Regions from separate parts of the Sinobaca sp. H24 genome, predicted to be linked through region 2. Evidence: riboswitches for the same ligand, from Rfam matches in the RefSeq annotation. Region 2 holds a riboswitch; each other region holds the start of a gene.
What was found. A riboswitch is a leader RNA that binds a small molecule or an ion and turns the genes downstream of it on or off. The one in region 2 is predicted to bind S-adenosylmethionine.

Region 1 (3,672 bases), on a different contig from region 2:
TCCGGAAATGCTCGGCATCATCGTATTGGGAATGCTGTCCAACGGGTAGGCGGCCCTCGTATTTTCCGTTAAGGATACATTATCGTAGTCAGGGGTCCGGCTTTCTTTATTCGTTTTAACATTTTCAATAACAGCTCCAAAATGAATAGCATTCCAGATTTGGGGCTCTTTTTTGAAAGATAAATTAATACATTTAGCATAGCAGCCGCCTTCAATGTTAAATACACCATTATCGGACCAGCCGTGCTCGTCGTCTCCGATCAGGTAGCGGTTCGGATCAGCGGAAAGAGTAGTTTTCCCTGTACCGGAAAGACCAAAAAACAAAGCGGTATCACCCTCTGTGCCAACATTGGCTGAACAGTGCATAGACAATACGTTCTGCTGGGGAAGAAGGTAGTTCATGACGGAGAAAATCGATTTTTTCATTTCTCCGGCGTATTCGGTGCCGCCGATTAGTACAATACGTTCTTCGAATGAAATAATAACAAATGCTTCTGAAGATGTTTTATCCACGGCAGGATCTGCTTTAAAGTGCGGAGCAGAAATAATCGTAAAGCCGGCCTCGTGTGTCTGCAGTTCCTCTTCCGAGGGACGGATGAACAGCTGCTTGGCAAAAAGATTATGCCAGGCATCTTCATTAATCACACGGATTGGAAGCCGGTAGGCAGGGTCTGCTCCTGCAAAAGCCTGCGTGACAAACAGTTCTTTTTGTTCAGCAAGATGAGTCATTACTTTTCTATAGAGGTCCGTGAAGATCTGTTTGGAGATCGGCTGATTTACCGGGCCCCAGTCTATATCATTTAGTACGCTCTCTTCTTCAACAATAAATTTATCTTTTGGAGAACGGCCCGTATATTTACCGGTTTCCACACTAAGGGCTCCACTGGCTGTAAGAATACCTTCTTTTCTGGCCAACGCTCTTTCTACAAGGTGTGAAACGGGCAGATTCATATGAATGTTGTCACCATGAAGAAGGTGATGAATTTCATTGGAAAAATCTAAAGTAGTCATGGCGGCAAAATCCTTTCTTTTCTTGAATAGTATCATCTAATTGTTAATTAGTATAACACATTAAAAATATTAGTCTATACTACTAGTGGAAATTTTCAAAAATAAATCACGCTATTCTGTTAATGGAAAAAAATTTTTTTTAGACATACAGCATAGGAAAATGCTTTATTTGACAAGAGATTGGAACTGAGGTAACATATTTTTCGAACGGATACTCTTATCCCGAGCTGGTGGAGGGACAGGCCCTGCGAAACCCGGCAACCATCCGAAAGTGTGAAACGGAAAGGTGCTAACCTGGAGAGACGACTGTCGTCTTGGAAGATAAGAGGCGAAAAAGGAACGGATAGAAACCCCCTTTTCCTCGCCATGGAAAAGGGGGTTTTGTGTTTTCTTTCTCTTCTTCTTCTATATAATAAGGCGGCTTAGGCAGCGTGCATACTATTATGCAGCAGGCAGAAGTACGGCAGAATAAGTTATAAGCAGGATAAAAAGGAGGATATTTCATGGAAACAATTGGACGCCGCCTGTTTACATCAGAGTCTGTTACAGAAGGACACCCTGATAAACTGTGTGATCAAATTTCAGATGCAATATTAGATGAGATATTATCGCATGATCCAAATGCGAGAGTAGCTTGTGAAACAGTAGTGAATACAGGCCTTGTGCTTGTTGCTGGAGAAATTAGTACATCTACGTATGTAGATATTCCAAAGATTGTAAGAGAAACGCTAAAAGAGGTGGGATACACCAGGGCAAAATACGGTTTTGATTCCGAAACGTGTGCCATTCTTACTTCTATTGACGAACAATCAGCAGACATTGCCCAGGGAGTCGACGTAGCGCTGGAATCGCGCGAAGGTTCAATGACAGAAGACGAGCTGGAGGCAATTGGTGCAGGAGACCAGGGTCTTATGTTTGGTTATGCAGATAACGAAACAAAAGAATTAATGCCTCTTCCAATTTCCCTTGCTCATAAATTGGCCAGAAGGCTGACCTACGTGAGAAAAGAAGGAATTCTTCCTTACCTTCGTCCCGACGGAAAAACACAAGTAACGATCGAATACGGCGATGACGGGAAGCCGCTTCGTGTAGAAACGATTGTTATTTCAGCCCAGCATCAGGAAGATATTACGCTGGAGCAGATAGACAGCGACCTTAGAGAACACGTTATTGACCCTGTTGTACCGGAAGCTCTTTTAGATGAAGAAACAAATTACTTTATGAACCCGACCGGCAGGTTTGTTATCGGTGGTCCTCAGGGGGATGCCGGTCTGACAGGTAGAAAAATAATTGTAGATACGTATGGAGGATATTCGCGTCATGGAGGCGGAGCCTTTTCAGGGAAGGATCCGACAAAAGTAGACCGTTCCGCTTCGTACGCCGCTCGTTATGTTGCGAAAAATATAGTAGCTGCTGAACTGGCAGAACGATGCGAAGTACAGCTTGCCTATGCTATCGGAGTTGCCCGTCCTGTATCTATTGCGGTGGAAACATTTGGCACCGGAAAAGTATCGGAAAGCGTACTGGTAGATCTGGTGAAAGATAATTTTGACCTGCGTCCTGCAGGGATCATCAAAATGCTGGACCTTCGCCGTGCTATTTACAGACAGACGGCTGCCTACGGCCACTTTGGACGTACAGACGTAAATCTGCCGTGGGAAAAAACAGATAAAGCGGAACTGCTGAATCAGCTGGCAAAAGAAAAAAACAATAAAAAAGAAAGACGGCCCTAAAATGGGGTCGTCTTTTTTTATTCGTAGTGTATTTCTTTTAATACGCCGTCTTTTATAAACTGTTTCATATCTTTGTCCATTAAATCGACCAAATGATGCTGCCGGGTGGATTTAAACATCCCCAAAGCTTCATTCCAATGCTCGAGCCCCTTTTCGGTCTCTCCCATCAGCAGGAGGTTCCGGCCCTTCTGATAAAGCAGCTCACCGAAAACATACATAGTTCTTGTCTCCAGACATCGTTTTATGCCTTTTTCACACCACTGCGCTGATTCTTTATAGCGCTTTTGTTTTGTGAGTGAAATGGCGAGCGTGTAAGTTAATTTCATTTCAATAGAAGGATTTTTTCTTTTTTTCATCTGCTTCCATTTATTCAGCGCCTCTTTACATAGTGCTTCAGCGTCTTCGTAGCGTTCTTCCAGATTATAAAAAACAGCTAAAGAGTTGCTTATTTCGGCTTTTCTTTCGGTAAAAGAAGGATTAGGGTCAATCGAGATGGAGAATAGAAGCTGCTCGAAGGCTTCTTCCGTTTTTCTATAAAGATGGTATAAAAAAATTCCCTTATGCCAGGCTATGTACTGTTTGTACAAAGGGGGCGTAAAAAGAGGGTTGTCTTTTTCATATAAAATCAAAGCTTCCATCTGTTTATAATCCTGCGTGAAGCGGCATTCCTCAAGCTGGTCAAAAACGTCCTGCACGTAGTCCGGGCGCTCTGAAACGGCCTCTTCAAAGAAATAATACATATCAGCGCCAAGTTTTTCAGCAATTTGAAACAGCGTATTCGAATACGGGATAATAGAGCCGTTTTCGATTTTGCTTATCTGGGCCTGGGTGCAGATGCCATCAGCCAGTTCAGCCTGGGTCATATGATTATACTGGCGCAGCTCCTGAATTTTTTTTCCTACTCTCGAAAAGTCCACTAGATTTCCTC
Region 2 (3,672 bases):
GCCGGCCGCCGTCATTTGTTTAAATGCTTCTCCCAGCGGCATCCCGCTGTGCATAACGCCTACTTCACCGAGCGCTACCTGGGCGATCACCGGCAGGTTTGTTTTGCTTTTCGCAAGCTTAATGACCGATAAAATTTCCTGAAGATCATAGAACGTTTCCAGAATAATGCCGTCCGGTTCCGCTTTCAGCAGAGCGTCCAGCTGTTCAGAAAAAGCGCTGCGTATATCTTCATCGTTTTCTTCCATTTTCTGAAGGCCCTTTATACCGCCTATTGTGGCAAAAACAAAAGCTCTGCCTTCTGCAGCTGCCCGGGCTGTTTCAACGCCCAGTCTGTTTATATCAGCTGCTTTATCTTCCAGCTGATACTTGGCAAGCTTAATACGATTTGCTGCATACGTATTGGTCTGAATAATATCCGACCCTGCTTCTACATATTCTTTATGGATGTTTTTAACCAGGCCGGGCTCAGATATATTTAATGCTTCATAGGAACCGCTGTATCCTTTTTCATATAGATACGTTCCCATTGCCCCGTCTCCAATTAACATGCGTTTTGAATATTCCTCTGCCAAATTCACAACGAGCCACTCCCCTGATTCGTGATTTTCTTTTACAGGCGGTCGAGCGCCTGCCCTAAATCCGCGATTATATCTTCTTTATTTTCAATACCTACAGAAAAACGGAGCAGCCGGTTACAGACGCCGTTGGCAATCCGGACTTCCTCCGGAACATCAGCATGTGTTTGTGTGGCCGGATATGTCATGAAGCTCTCTACACCGCCCAGACTTTCTGCAAATGTGATAAGGTTCAGACCGCGGAGCAGGCTGTCGACCCACTGCTCATTTTCAATCCGAAAGGAAAGCATACCGCCTTTTCCGGTGTACAATACGTCCGTCACTTTTGGATGTGTATCCAGAAACTCCGCTACTGCCCGTGCGTTTTCTGTATGCTTTTCCATGCGCAGGGACAATGTTTTCATCCCTCTCATTAACAGCCAGGAATCCATAGGCGACAGTATTGTACCCATCCCGTTATGAAAAGCCGTAATCCGGCTGCTTAACTGCTCATCTTTTGTAACGATTAATCCGGCAATAATATCATTATGGCCGCCCAGATACTTCGAAGCACTGTGTATAACGATATCGGCACCCATATCGAGCGGACGCTGCAGAATCGGTGTGTAAAAAGTGTTATCCACAATCAGCCAGAGACCGTGTTTCTTGGCCAATTTTGACATTTCAGAAATATCGGCTTCCTGCATTAATGGATTGGTCGGCGTTTCTATAAAAAGGGCTTTCGTGCGTTCGGTAATCTTTTGTTCAAATGCCTCTACGTTTCTCGGGTCGCCATATGCAATCGTAATACCCCAGTTTTTCCATCCCTCTTCAAAAAGCCGGTACGTTCCTCCATATAAATCCTGGGAAGCAAGAATTTCGTCATCTTTATCAAAAATGGCAAACAGCGTTTGAATAGCAGCCATTCCTGAGCTCAATGCGTACCCTTTGGCACCATTTTCCAATCCGGCGATTGCCCGCTCCAGAATGTCTCTTGTAGGGTTGCCGGTACGGGAGTAATCAAACCCTGTCGACTCGCCTAATCCCTCGTGACGGAAAGCAGTAGACATGTGAATAGGGGCGCTTACGGCTCCCGTTCTTGGGTCTTCTTTATTTCCAATTTGTACTAGATTTGTTTCGATGTGAAATTTCTTATCCATTATTGTCACCCTTTTTGTGGCTTATTACTATATAGTTGCCTGCGTATCCTAATTTATCATTCCGCTAAAAGACCTTCCTCTAAAAGTAAGAAGAAGGTCTGCGATTTATAAGAGCACCTCTTCTTATCTCTCGGACATCTTCTGCCCGGCGGATTTAGCACCTGACCTGTGTAGGCTGGTTGCTGAGACTTCATAGGGCCTGATCCCTCCGTCTCTCTGGATAAGAAAGCTTTATTTATATAGTTGTGTAGTAAAACCTTACAAGATTAACGATCGAAATGCAATCAAATTGTGCGAATTTGTTGAATTTATTCAGGAGCAGTATCTACATATAAACGGCTGCTATTTCCGCAGACACAGCGGACAAAACCAGTTTGGATCGTACCGTCTTCTTTCCTGCTTCCTTTAAGAACAAATTTCTCCCCGCACCTCGGGCATCGTATGACGACGCGATATCGTTTTTCCTCTATCATAGGCCGTCTATTCCCCTTCCATCTGCCTAAACCTTTTTCCCTTTTCTTCTTTTCTTACAGCTATCCAACATATCAGAAACCCTAGAGGCAGCATCAAATAGACTATGTACTGCCGGTCGATTAATAATAGCAAATCGTACGTGCCGTGTAAAACGAACGGGACCGCCAGGCCTAAAAACAAGAACATTTTTCCGGCAGCGCCTTTCAAAAAGGAGGCTTTCCCTATATAATATCCCATAGTACAGGCAAACAGAGCATGGCTGGCCACCGGCAGAAATGCCCTTCCAAAGGCTATATCCACGCCATACGCTGCGAGGTAAAGAATATTTTCTGCTGCAGCAAAACCAAGCCCTACAGCAAGCGCATAAAGGGTCGTATCGTAAATAGAATGGATCCGGATAAAAGGAATAACGGCAGCGCACAAAATAAACCATTTAAAAAATTCCTCGAGCAGCCCGGCATATAAAAAAGCCTGAAAGAAGACGGAAGCCTCCGTACTTGTCTCTTCTGTAAGCGCATATTGCACTGTCACAATTGGAAAAACAAGCAGCATGCCAAAGAGAAAAGTACGGACCGTTTTGTAAAAGGAACCAGAAGTTGTCTCCTGTGTTAGATAATAGTAGCTTAAAAATGCGATCGAAGGCGCCAGGGCCGCAGTTATGATAGCAAACACTCGCGCATCCGTCCTTTCCTGCTCTGTAATTGCCGGCTAACCATTAATAGAAAAGAGGTATTCTTATGAAGCGGATTTTAACAATACATACCGGGGGCACAATCTCCATGAAAGAAGACAAGCAGACTGGAAGCGTAGCGCCGGGGGAAAAAAACCCTCTGGATCAATGGCATGAAGAAGCCAAGCAGGTAGCTGACATTACCGTGATCCCGTTCTTTCATCTTCCTTCCCCTCATATTACGCCTGAAAATATGTTCGAGCTTTCTGCTTTTATTAACGAAAAACTAGCTGAAGGCCTGTACGATGGGATTGTTATAACGCATGGAACGGATACGCTTGAAGAAACAGCCTACTTTCTCGATCTTCTTCATCGTTCCCCAATACCAATTATTTTGACAGGTGCTATGCGTTCAAGCAATGAATTAGGGGCAGACGGTCCTTACAATTTTCTGGCTGCCATTAGAACGGCTTCTTCTGAGCAGGCTAGAGAAAAGGGAGTGCTCGTTGTGATGAATGATGAAGTTCATTCTGCAATCAACGTAACGAAAACGCACTCTTCTAATGTAGCTACATTCCAGAGTCCTCAATTTGGACCAATCGGTCTCGTCACGCGGCGCGGTATTCTTTTTCATCACAGTCCTTCCGTTAGAGAGCAGTTTTCTATTTCCTCTTTAACGAAGAAAGTATTTCTTCTCAAGGCTTATGCGGGGATGGAAAGAGAAACGATAGACTTGTTAGAGTCCGCCTCTCCTTCCGGCCTCGTCATTGAAGCATTCGGCCAGGGAAACGTCCCGCCCGCTATAGTGCCCGC
Region 3 (3,672 bases), on a different contig from region 2:
CGAGGAAATTGTAGGGACCGTCTGCTCCTAATTCATTGCTTGACCTCATAGCGCCCGTTAAAATAACAGGGATGGGGGAATGATGAAGAAGATCCAGAAAATAGGCTGTTTCCTCCAGAGTATCCGTGCCATGCGTAACTACGATACCATCATAGATGTTTTCAGCTATTTTTCGTTAATAAAAGATGATAGTTCAAACATATTTTCAGGCGTTATGTGCGGCGAGGGAAGATGAAAGAACGGGATAACCGTAATATCAGCAACCTGTTTTGCTTCTTCATGCCACTGATCAAGTGGGTTTTTCTCTCCTGGTGCTACACTGCCAGTCTGTTTGTCTTCTTTCATGGAGATCGTGCCTCCGGTATGTATCGTTAAAATCCGCTTCATTGAGGTGGCCTCTTTTCTATTTATAGTTAGTTGATCAAGTACAAAGCTGGAAAGGACGGATGCGTGAGTGTTTGCTATTATAACTGCGGCCCTGGCGCCTTCGGTCGCATTTTTAAGCTATTATTATTTAAAGCAGGAGACTCATTCGCGGTCTTTTCGTAAAACAGCCCGTTCCTTCCTGATCGGTATGCTGCTCGTTTTTCCAATTGTTACTGTGCAGTATGCACTTACAGAAGAAACCGGGACGGAGGCGTCTGTTTTTGTACAGTCCTTTTTGTATGCCGGGCTGCTTGAAGAATTCTTTAAATGGTTTATTCTCTGTGCCGCGGTTATTCCGTTTATCCGGGTACGCTCCGTTTACGATACGACTCTTTACGCTCTGGCTGTCGGGCTCGGTTTTGCGGCAGCGGAAAACATATTGTATCTGACAGCATATGGCGTGGATATAGCACTCGGAAGAGCATTCCTGCCGGTAGCAAGCCATGCTTTGTTTGCCTGTACTATGGGATATTATATAGGGAAAGCCTCATTTTTAAAAGGTACTGCACGGAAATTATTTTTGTCTTTGGCTCTGGTAGTCCCGTTCGTTTTACACGGCACGTACGATTTGCTATTATTAATCGACCGGCAGTACATAGTCTACTTCATTCTCCCATTAGGATTTCTTCTATGGTGGACAGCTGCTGAAAGGCTCAAAGCAGCAAATAGGTTTGAGCAGATGGAAGGAGAATAGACGGCTTATGATAGAGGAAAAGCGATATCGTGTCGTCATACGATGCCCGCAGTGCGGAGAAAAATTCGTTTTAAAAGGAAGCAGAAAAGAAGATGGGACGATTCAGACAGGTTTTGTCCGCTGCATCTGTGGAAACAGCAGCCGCTTATATGTAGATACGGCTCCTGAATAAATTCAACGAATTCGCACAATTTGATTGCAATTCGTACGGTAATCTTGTAAGGTTTTACTACACAACTATATAAATAAAGCTTTCTTATCCAGAGAGACGGAGGGATCAGGCCCTATGAAGTCTCAGCAACCAGCCTAAACAGGTCAGGTGCTAAATCCGCCGGGCAGCAGATGCCCGAGAGATAAGAAGAGGTGCTCTTATAAAACGCAGACCTTCTTCTTACTTTTAGAGGAAGGTCTTTTAGCGGAATGATAAATCAGGATACGCCGGCCACTATATAGTAATCAGCCACAAAAAGGGTGACAATCATGGATAAGAAATTTCACATTGAAACGAATCTGGTACAAATCGGAAACAAAGAAGATCCACGAACAGGTGCGGTCAGCGCTCCTATTCATATGTCTACAGCCTTCCGCCATGAAGGACTGGGCGAGTCTACGGGATTCGACTATTCCCGTACCGGCAATCCTACTAGGGACATATTGGAACGTGCTATTGCGGGTCTTGAAAACGGCGCAAAAGGGTACGCACTGAGTTCGGGAATGGCTGCGATTCAAACATTGTTTGCTATTTTTGACAAAGATGATGAGATCCTCGCTTCCCAGGACTTGTACGGCGGGACATACCGCCTGTTTGAAGAAGGATGGAAAAACTGGGGCATTACCATTGCATACGGCGATCCAAGAAATCTGGGAGCATTTGAACAAAAAATCACAGATCGTACGAAAGCATTGTTTATTGAAACACCAACCAATCCATTAATGCAGGAAGCAGATATTGAAGAAATGTCAAAACTGGCCAAAAAACACGGCCTCTGGCTGATTGTAGATAATACGTTTTATACACCGATCCTGCAGCGCCCGCTTGATATGGGAGCTGATATTGTTATTCACAGCGCTTCGAAATACCTAGGCGGCCATAACGATATTATTGCCGGATTAATTGTTACAAAACGACGAGCAGTTAAGCAGCCGGATTACGGCGTTTCATAACGGAATGGGAACCATACTATCGCCGATGGATTCCTGGCTCTTGATGAGAGGGATGAAACACTCTCCCTGCGTATGGAAAAGCATACAGAAAATGCCCGGGCAGTGGCAGCGTTTCTGGAAAAGCATCCAAAAGTAACAGACGTGCTGTATACAGGAAAAGGCGGCATGCTTTCCTTTCGGATTGAAAACGAGAAGTGGGTTGATTCCCTGCTTCGCGGGCTGGAGCTTGTGACGTTTGCAGAAAGCCTGGGTGGTGTAGAAAGCTTTATGACCTATCCAGCCACGCAGACACACGCTGATGTACCGGAAGAAGTCCGTATTGCAAACGGCGTCTGTAATAGACTGCTTCGTTTTTCTGTAGGTATAGAAAATAAAGAAGATATTATCGCAGATTTAGAGCAGGCGCTCGACCGTCTGTAAAAAGAAAATCACGAATCAGGGGAGTGGCTCGCAGTGAATTTGGCAGAAGAATATGCAAAACGGATGTTAATTGGCGACGGGGCGATGGGGACGTATCTATACGAAAAAGGATACAGCGGCTCCTACGAATCACTAAATCTCTCAGACCCCGATCTGATTAAAACCATTCATAGAGAATACGTAGAAGCAGGATCGGATATTATTCAGACCAATACGTATGCGGCAAATCGCATCAAGCTTGCAAAATACCAGCTTGAAGAAGAAACACCTGATATTAACAGGCGAGGTGTAGAAGCAGCCCGTGAAGCTTCTGAAGGCAGGACATTTGTATTTGCAACGATAGGCGGCATTCAGGGGCTGCAGAAAATGGAAGAAAGCGAAGCTGAAATAATTAAAGCTTTTTCCGAACAGATGGATGCTCTAATAAAAGCAGAGCCCGATGGAATAATTCTGGAAACCTTCTATGATCTTCAGGAGATTACTGCGGTCATCAAGCTTGCCAAAAGTAAAACAAACCTGCCGGTAATTGCCCAGGTTGCACTCGGTGAAGTAGGAGTGATGCATGGCGGTCTGCCTCTTGGAGAGGCATTTAAGCAGATGACGGCAGCCGGCGCGGATGCAGTAGGAGTCAACTGCAGAATGGGACCTTATCACATCTTAAGATCGCTGGAGATGACACCGCTGGATGAAAATACGCTGTACGCGGTGCACCCTAACGCCAGTCTTCCGGATATTGATGACGGCCGATTCGTCTACCAGTCCAATCCGGACTACTTTTATGAAAAGGCGCTTGATTTTCAAAATCAGGGCATCGGTATTATTGGCGGATGCTGCGGAACAACGCCGGAGCATATCGCTCAAATAGCCGCGGCTGTTAAAAACACTGTTCCAAAAAAGCGGACCGCTCAGGCGGTTGCCCAGAAAACGGGGCAGTTTTCCATCGTTGAACCTCCTTCTACAGAACCAAG
Region 4 (3,672 bases), on a different contig from region 2:
ATTTCTGCGTGAGGCACGTTGGAAGCACCTACTGTGAGCGTCGTTGGTTCTTCTTCAGAACCTGATTCTTCCCCGCCGCCTCCGCAGGCTGCTAAAGCAATTGTTAGTGATAGTGCTGGAATCATCCAAATCTTTTTCATTTTTCCATTCTCCCCTTTTATCTTTTATCAATTCTATATATAATTCTATCGCCAACCCACTGCAGGATCATAACGATCACTAAAATGGCGGCAGTTGCTACTAACGTGACATCCGGATTACTGCGCTGGTATCCTTCGCGGAAAGCGAGGTCGCCAAGTCCGCCCGCACCGATCACACCGGCCATAGCCGTATAACTCACGAGCGTGATAGCTGTAACGGTAATCCCGGATATTAATGCAGGAAGAGATTCTGGAATCAGGACTTTAAAAATAATGTGCCATTGATTGGCTCCCATTGACTGCGAAGCTTCAATCACTCCTTTATCAACTTCACGAAGCCCGATTTCCACCAGTCTCGCATAAAACGGAGCTGCTCCAATTACGAGAGCAGGAAGAGCTGCGCTCGGTCCAAGCATCGTTCCGACGATAAAAGTTGTAAATGGAACGAGCAGAATAATTAATATAATAAATGGAATGGAACGGAAGACGTTTACTATCGCTGCCGCCACCAGATGAATCGGATTATTTTCCCACATGTTTCCTTTGTCTGTCATATAAAGAATGAGGCCAAGCAGCACCCCTAAAATAAACGTAGCCAGTACGGCCAAAGCACTCATGTACAAAGTTTCTACTGTTGCCTGCCACATGTTGCCCCAGTTTACATTTTCAAGTAGTTCATTCATGAGCTGTCATCACCTCTGTCTGCACCTGCTGCTCTTTCAAATAAGACAGCGCATGGTCAAGCTGTTCCTGATTTCCTTTGAGCTGAACAAATAACGTGCCGTAGCTTCCTTCTCTTGTTTTGGACACCTTGCCCTGCAGAATATTGACCGACACGCCGCATGTCAGGATAAGATCCGTCATGATAGGCTGCTCCGCATCTTCACCAAGAAATGAAATTTTAACAATAGGACTGTCATCACCGGATTTCATTAATTCCCGAATCGCTTCCATCGTCTCTTCCGGCTCGGTAATCTGTTTTACAAATTCTTTTGTCATTTCTTCGCGGGGCTGTCTGAATACATCCAGCACCTGTCCTTCTTCTACTACTTTTCCGTTCTCCATCACGGCGACACGGTTGCATATCTTCCGGATGACGTGCATTTCATGTGTAATCAGCACAATCGTCAATCCTAGCTTTTTATTAATGTCCGTCAGCAGCTCGAGGATGGAGTCTGTTGTTTTCGGATCGAGCGCAGACGTTGCCTCATCGCAGAGCAAAACTTTCGGGTTGTTTGCAAGAGCTCTTGCAATGCCGACGCGCTGTTTCTGGCCGCCGCTCAGCTGGGCTGGATAAGCGTCCTCTCTGCCGCTGAGGCCGACAAGTTCTATTAACTCCTGCACTCTGGCATTCTTATCTTTCTTTGAATGCTTTGCTATTTCGAGTGGAAACGCTATGTTTTCCCGTACCGTTCTCGACCAGAGCAGATTAAAATGCTGAAAAATCATGCTGATTTCCTGGCGGGCTTCCCGAAGCGAAGCACCCTGCAGATCGGCCATATTTTTATCGCCAATAACAATGTTTCCCGATGTCGGTTTTTCAAGCATGTTCAGCAGACGGATAAGCGTGCTTTTTCCTGCACCGCTGTAGCCGATAATGCCAAATATTTCTCCCTCATCTATCGTTAAATCTATATTGTCTACTGCCGTTATATCTCCATTGGATGTAGAAAATATTTTCGATAGTTTTTCCAGTGCTATCATATGCCCACCCTGTTTCTTTTCTTTATTAATCTTACTTATCATACCAGATAACTTGGTCTTGGAACAGAAACTTTATTCAACTGACAAAATACCGGCACACTCTCCTTAATTTAACCACAAGAAAATACCCTTCAGCTTTTATCATCAGCAGAAAGGGCATGGTTCATTCCTTTCTCTCATCTGCCAAAGCTTACGCTTCGCAGGAATTGGCACCATTTCATTAAAAATAATGACGGTTGCCGGGCTTCAAAGGGCCAGTCCCTCCACCTCTCATGATAAGAGTGTTTCATATGTAGGTTATTAAGTACAAATCGAAGCTTAGCATGGGACCGTCCGGCTGTCAAATCATTTGTCATGCCTCATATATCACTGCTTGGAGGGACTTTTCTAAATACAATATAAAAATAGATGGAGCCTGTTAAATAGAGAGCACACGTTAACGTAAACACCCATGCCCATCCATAGTACGGCCCATATATGAGAACGATCGATGTGGATACCGGTCCCATAATCGCCCAGCCCAGCTGAAAAACCATCTGCCCTATGGAGTTTGCGAGCCCTTTAATATTATCTCCTACGCTTCTCATCATTAACGACATCTGAATCGGGTTTCCGGCGTTCATTAACGCCTGGCGGAATAAAAAGCCGATAACGGCAAACCATATATTCTGCGTGTAGGCTGTAACAAGCAGAAATGGAAGTGAGCTCAGCTGCAGGATAACTACTGCACGCACTTCCCCTACTTTCTGCACAAGCGTTGGTCCAATCATAAATGCTACAGCTGTCATCCCCTGTCCTAAAGCCAGAATCAAACCGACAATAGTATAGCTTACGTCAAAGCGGTCGGTGAAATACAAATTCAGGTATGGGATAACGAGACCGGAACCAAATCCGATAATCAGCTGAGCAACCGCAAATAGGGCTATCATTTTAATACCGGCACGATTCGTATGTAGAATTTCTTTAAAAGAGCTGGCACCTGTCTTGGTCACCGTGAGTTTGCGCTCTTCTTTTATTTTCAGTACCGGGAAGATTGCAGCAAAGCTTAAACAAGCTCCTGTCAGCAGCGTAAGTCGCAGACTTTGCAGAGCAGTCATATCAAGCAGCAAACGGGCACCGTCACTCATCAGTCCGCCCATGCCATTTCCTATTACGTTGGCCACCATAATCAATGCAAAATTAAAACTGAACAAATGAACGCGCTGTTTTTCGGTGGAATTTTCAGCCAGCAGCGGGATCGAGGAAACCTGTACAAAGGACATAAATGCCCCTGTTAGAAACGCTCCAGTTAAAAGCAGTCCCTCTATTTCCACGACCGAACGAAGAAACAAACTTACTCCAAGCATAAGGGCACCGGCCATAATAACTTTTTTCCGGCCGATACGGTCGCTTAACAAACCTGCCGGGAGAAGGGCGATCGCTGTAGCCGTTGCCTGAGCCGCGATCACCCGACCGTTTACATCGTCCAGGTAGCCGAGCTCTCTTATATAGTAGTTATACATAATCATAAAGACTCCCATGCCCATGTTGGAGAGCACAGAAGCAATCAAGAACAAACGTACATTTTTATTGTAATGCTTGAATTGATAAGCCCATTCTTTCGCAATACCTTTCATGATAAGAGTTCCCCCGTTTTATTTCGACAACCGAATTAAATTCACTCCTTTTAATATATAGAACATTGCCGAAAAAGAAAAGAGGGTTATGTATTTCTAATAAAAGAAGCCTGCCTCTATAGTAGAGGCAGGCTTCTTATGTAACCGTGATTTAGTCTTCACTCACCATTTTTTCGTAATCTTCTGCAGACATTAAGTCATCGATCTGGCTG

Region 1: it holds a riboswitch for S-adenosylmethionine, as region 2 does, so the genes downstream of both, metK (methionine adenosyltransferase) here and MMY81_RS13590 (methionine biosynthesis PLP-dependent protein) in region 2, are expected to answer to the same signal.
Region 3: it holds a riboswitch for S-adenosylmethionine, as region 2 does, so the genes downstream of both, MMY81_RS04430 (aminotransferase class I/II-fold pyridoxal phosphate-dependent enzyme) here and MMY81_RS13590 (methionine biosynthesis PLP-dependent protein) in region 2, are expected to answer to the same signal.
Region 4: it holds a riboswitch for S-adenosylmethionine, as region 2 does, so the genes downstream of both, MMY81_RS27310 (methionine ABC transporter ATP-binding protein) here and MMY81_RS13590 (methionine biosynthesis PLP-dependent protein) in region 2, are expected to answer to the same signal.

What each region holds. Positions count from the first base shown of each region.
Region 1 is NZ_JALBWT010000011.1:96,642-100,313, reverse strand. It holds gene pckA (phosphoenolpyruvate carboxykinase (ATP)) at 1-1,011, opposite strand, end outside; SAM riboswitch class I at 1,226-1,339, shown strand; gene metK (methionine adenosyltransferase) at 1,515-2,744, shown strand; gene MMY81_RS15560 (helix-turn-helix domain-containing protein) at 2,762-3,661, opposite strand.
Region 2 is NZ_JALBWT010000009.1:58,840-62,511, reverse strand. It holds gene MMY81_RS13595 (bifunctional homocysteine S-methyltransferase/methylenetetrahydrofolate reductase) at 1-579, opposite strand, end outside; gene MMY81_RS13590 (methionine biosynthesis PLP-dependent protein) at 612-1,715, opposite strand; SAM riboswitch class I at 1,836-1,942, opposite strand; gene MMY81_RS13585 (PrsW family glutamic-type intramembrane protease) at 2,196-2,861, opposite strand; gene MMY81_RS13580 (asparaginase) at 2,927-3,672, shown strand, end outside.
Region 3 is NZ_JALBWT010000002.1:235,707-239,378, forward strand. It holds gene MMY81_RS33800 (asparaginase domain-containing protein) at 1-169, opposite strand, end outside; gene MMY81_RS33805 (asparaginase domain-containing protein) at 166-387, opposite strand; gene prsW (glutamic-type intramembrane protease PrsW) at 455-1,120, shown strand; gene MMY81_RS04425 (hypothetical protein) at 1,128-1,292, shown strand; SAM riboswitch class I at 1,374-1,480, shown strand; partial or broken gene MMY81_RS04430 (aminotransferase class I/II-fold pyridoxal phosphate-dependent enzyme) at 1,601-2,704, shown strand; partial or broken gene MMY81_RS04435 (bifunctional homocysteine S-methyltransferase/methylenetetrahydrofolate reductase) at 2,738-3,672, shown strand, end outside.
Region 4 is NZ_JALBWT010000036.1:13,216-16,887, reverse strand. It holds gene MMY81_RS27320 (MetQ/NlpA family ABC transporter substrate-binding protein) at 1-140, opposite strand, end outside; gene MMY81_RS27315 (methionine ABC transporter permease) at 158-823, opposite strand; gene MMY81_RS27310 (methionine ABC transporter ATP-binding protein) at 816-1,844, opposite strand; SAM riboswitch class I at 2,018-2,126, opposite strand; gene MMY81_RS27305 (MFS transporter) at 2,204-3,460, opposite strand; gene gcvH (glycine cleavage system protein GcvH) at 3,612-3,672, opposite strand, start outside.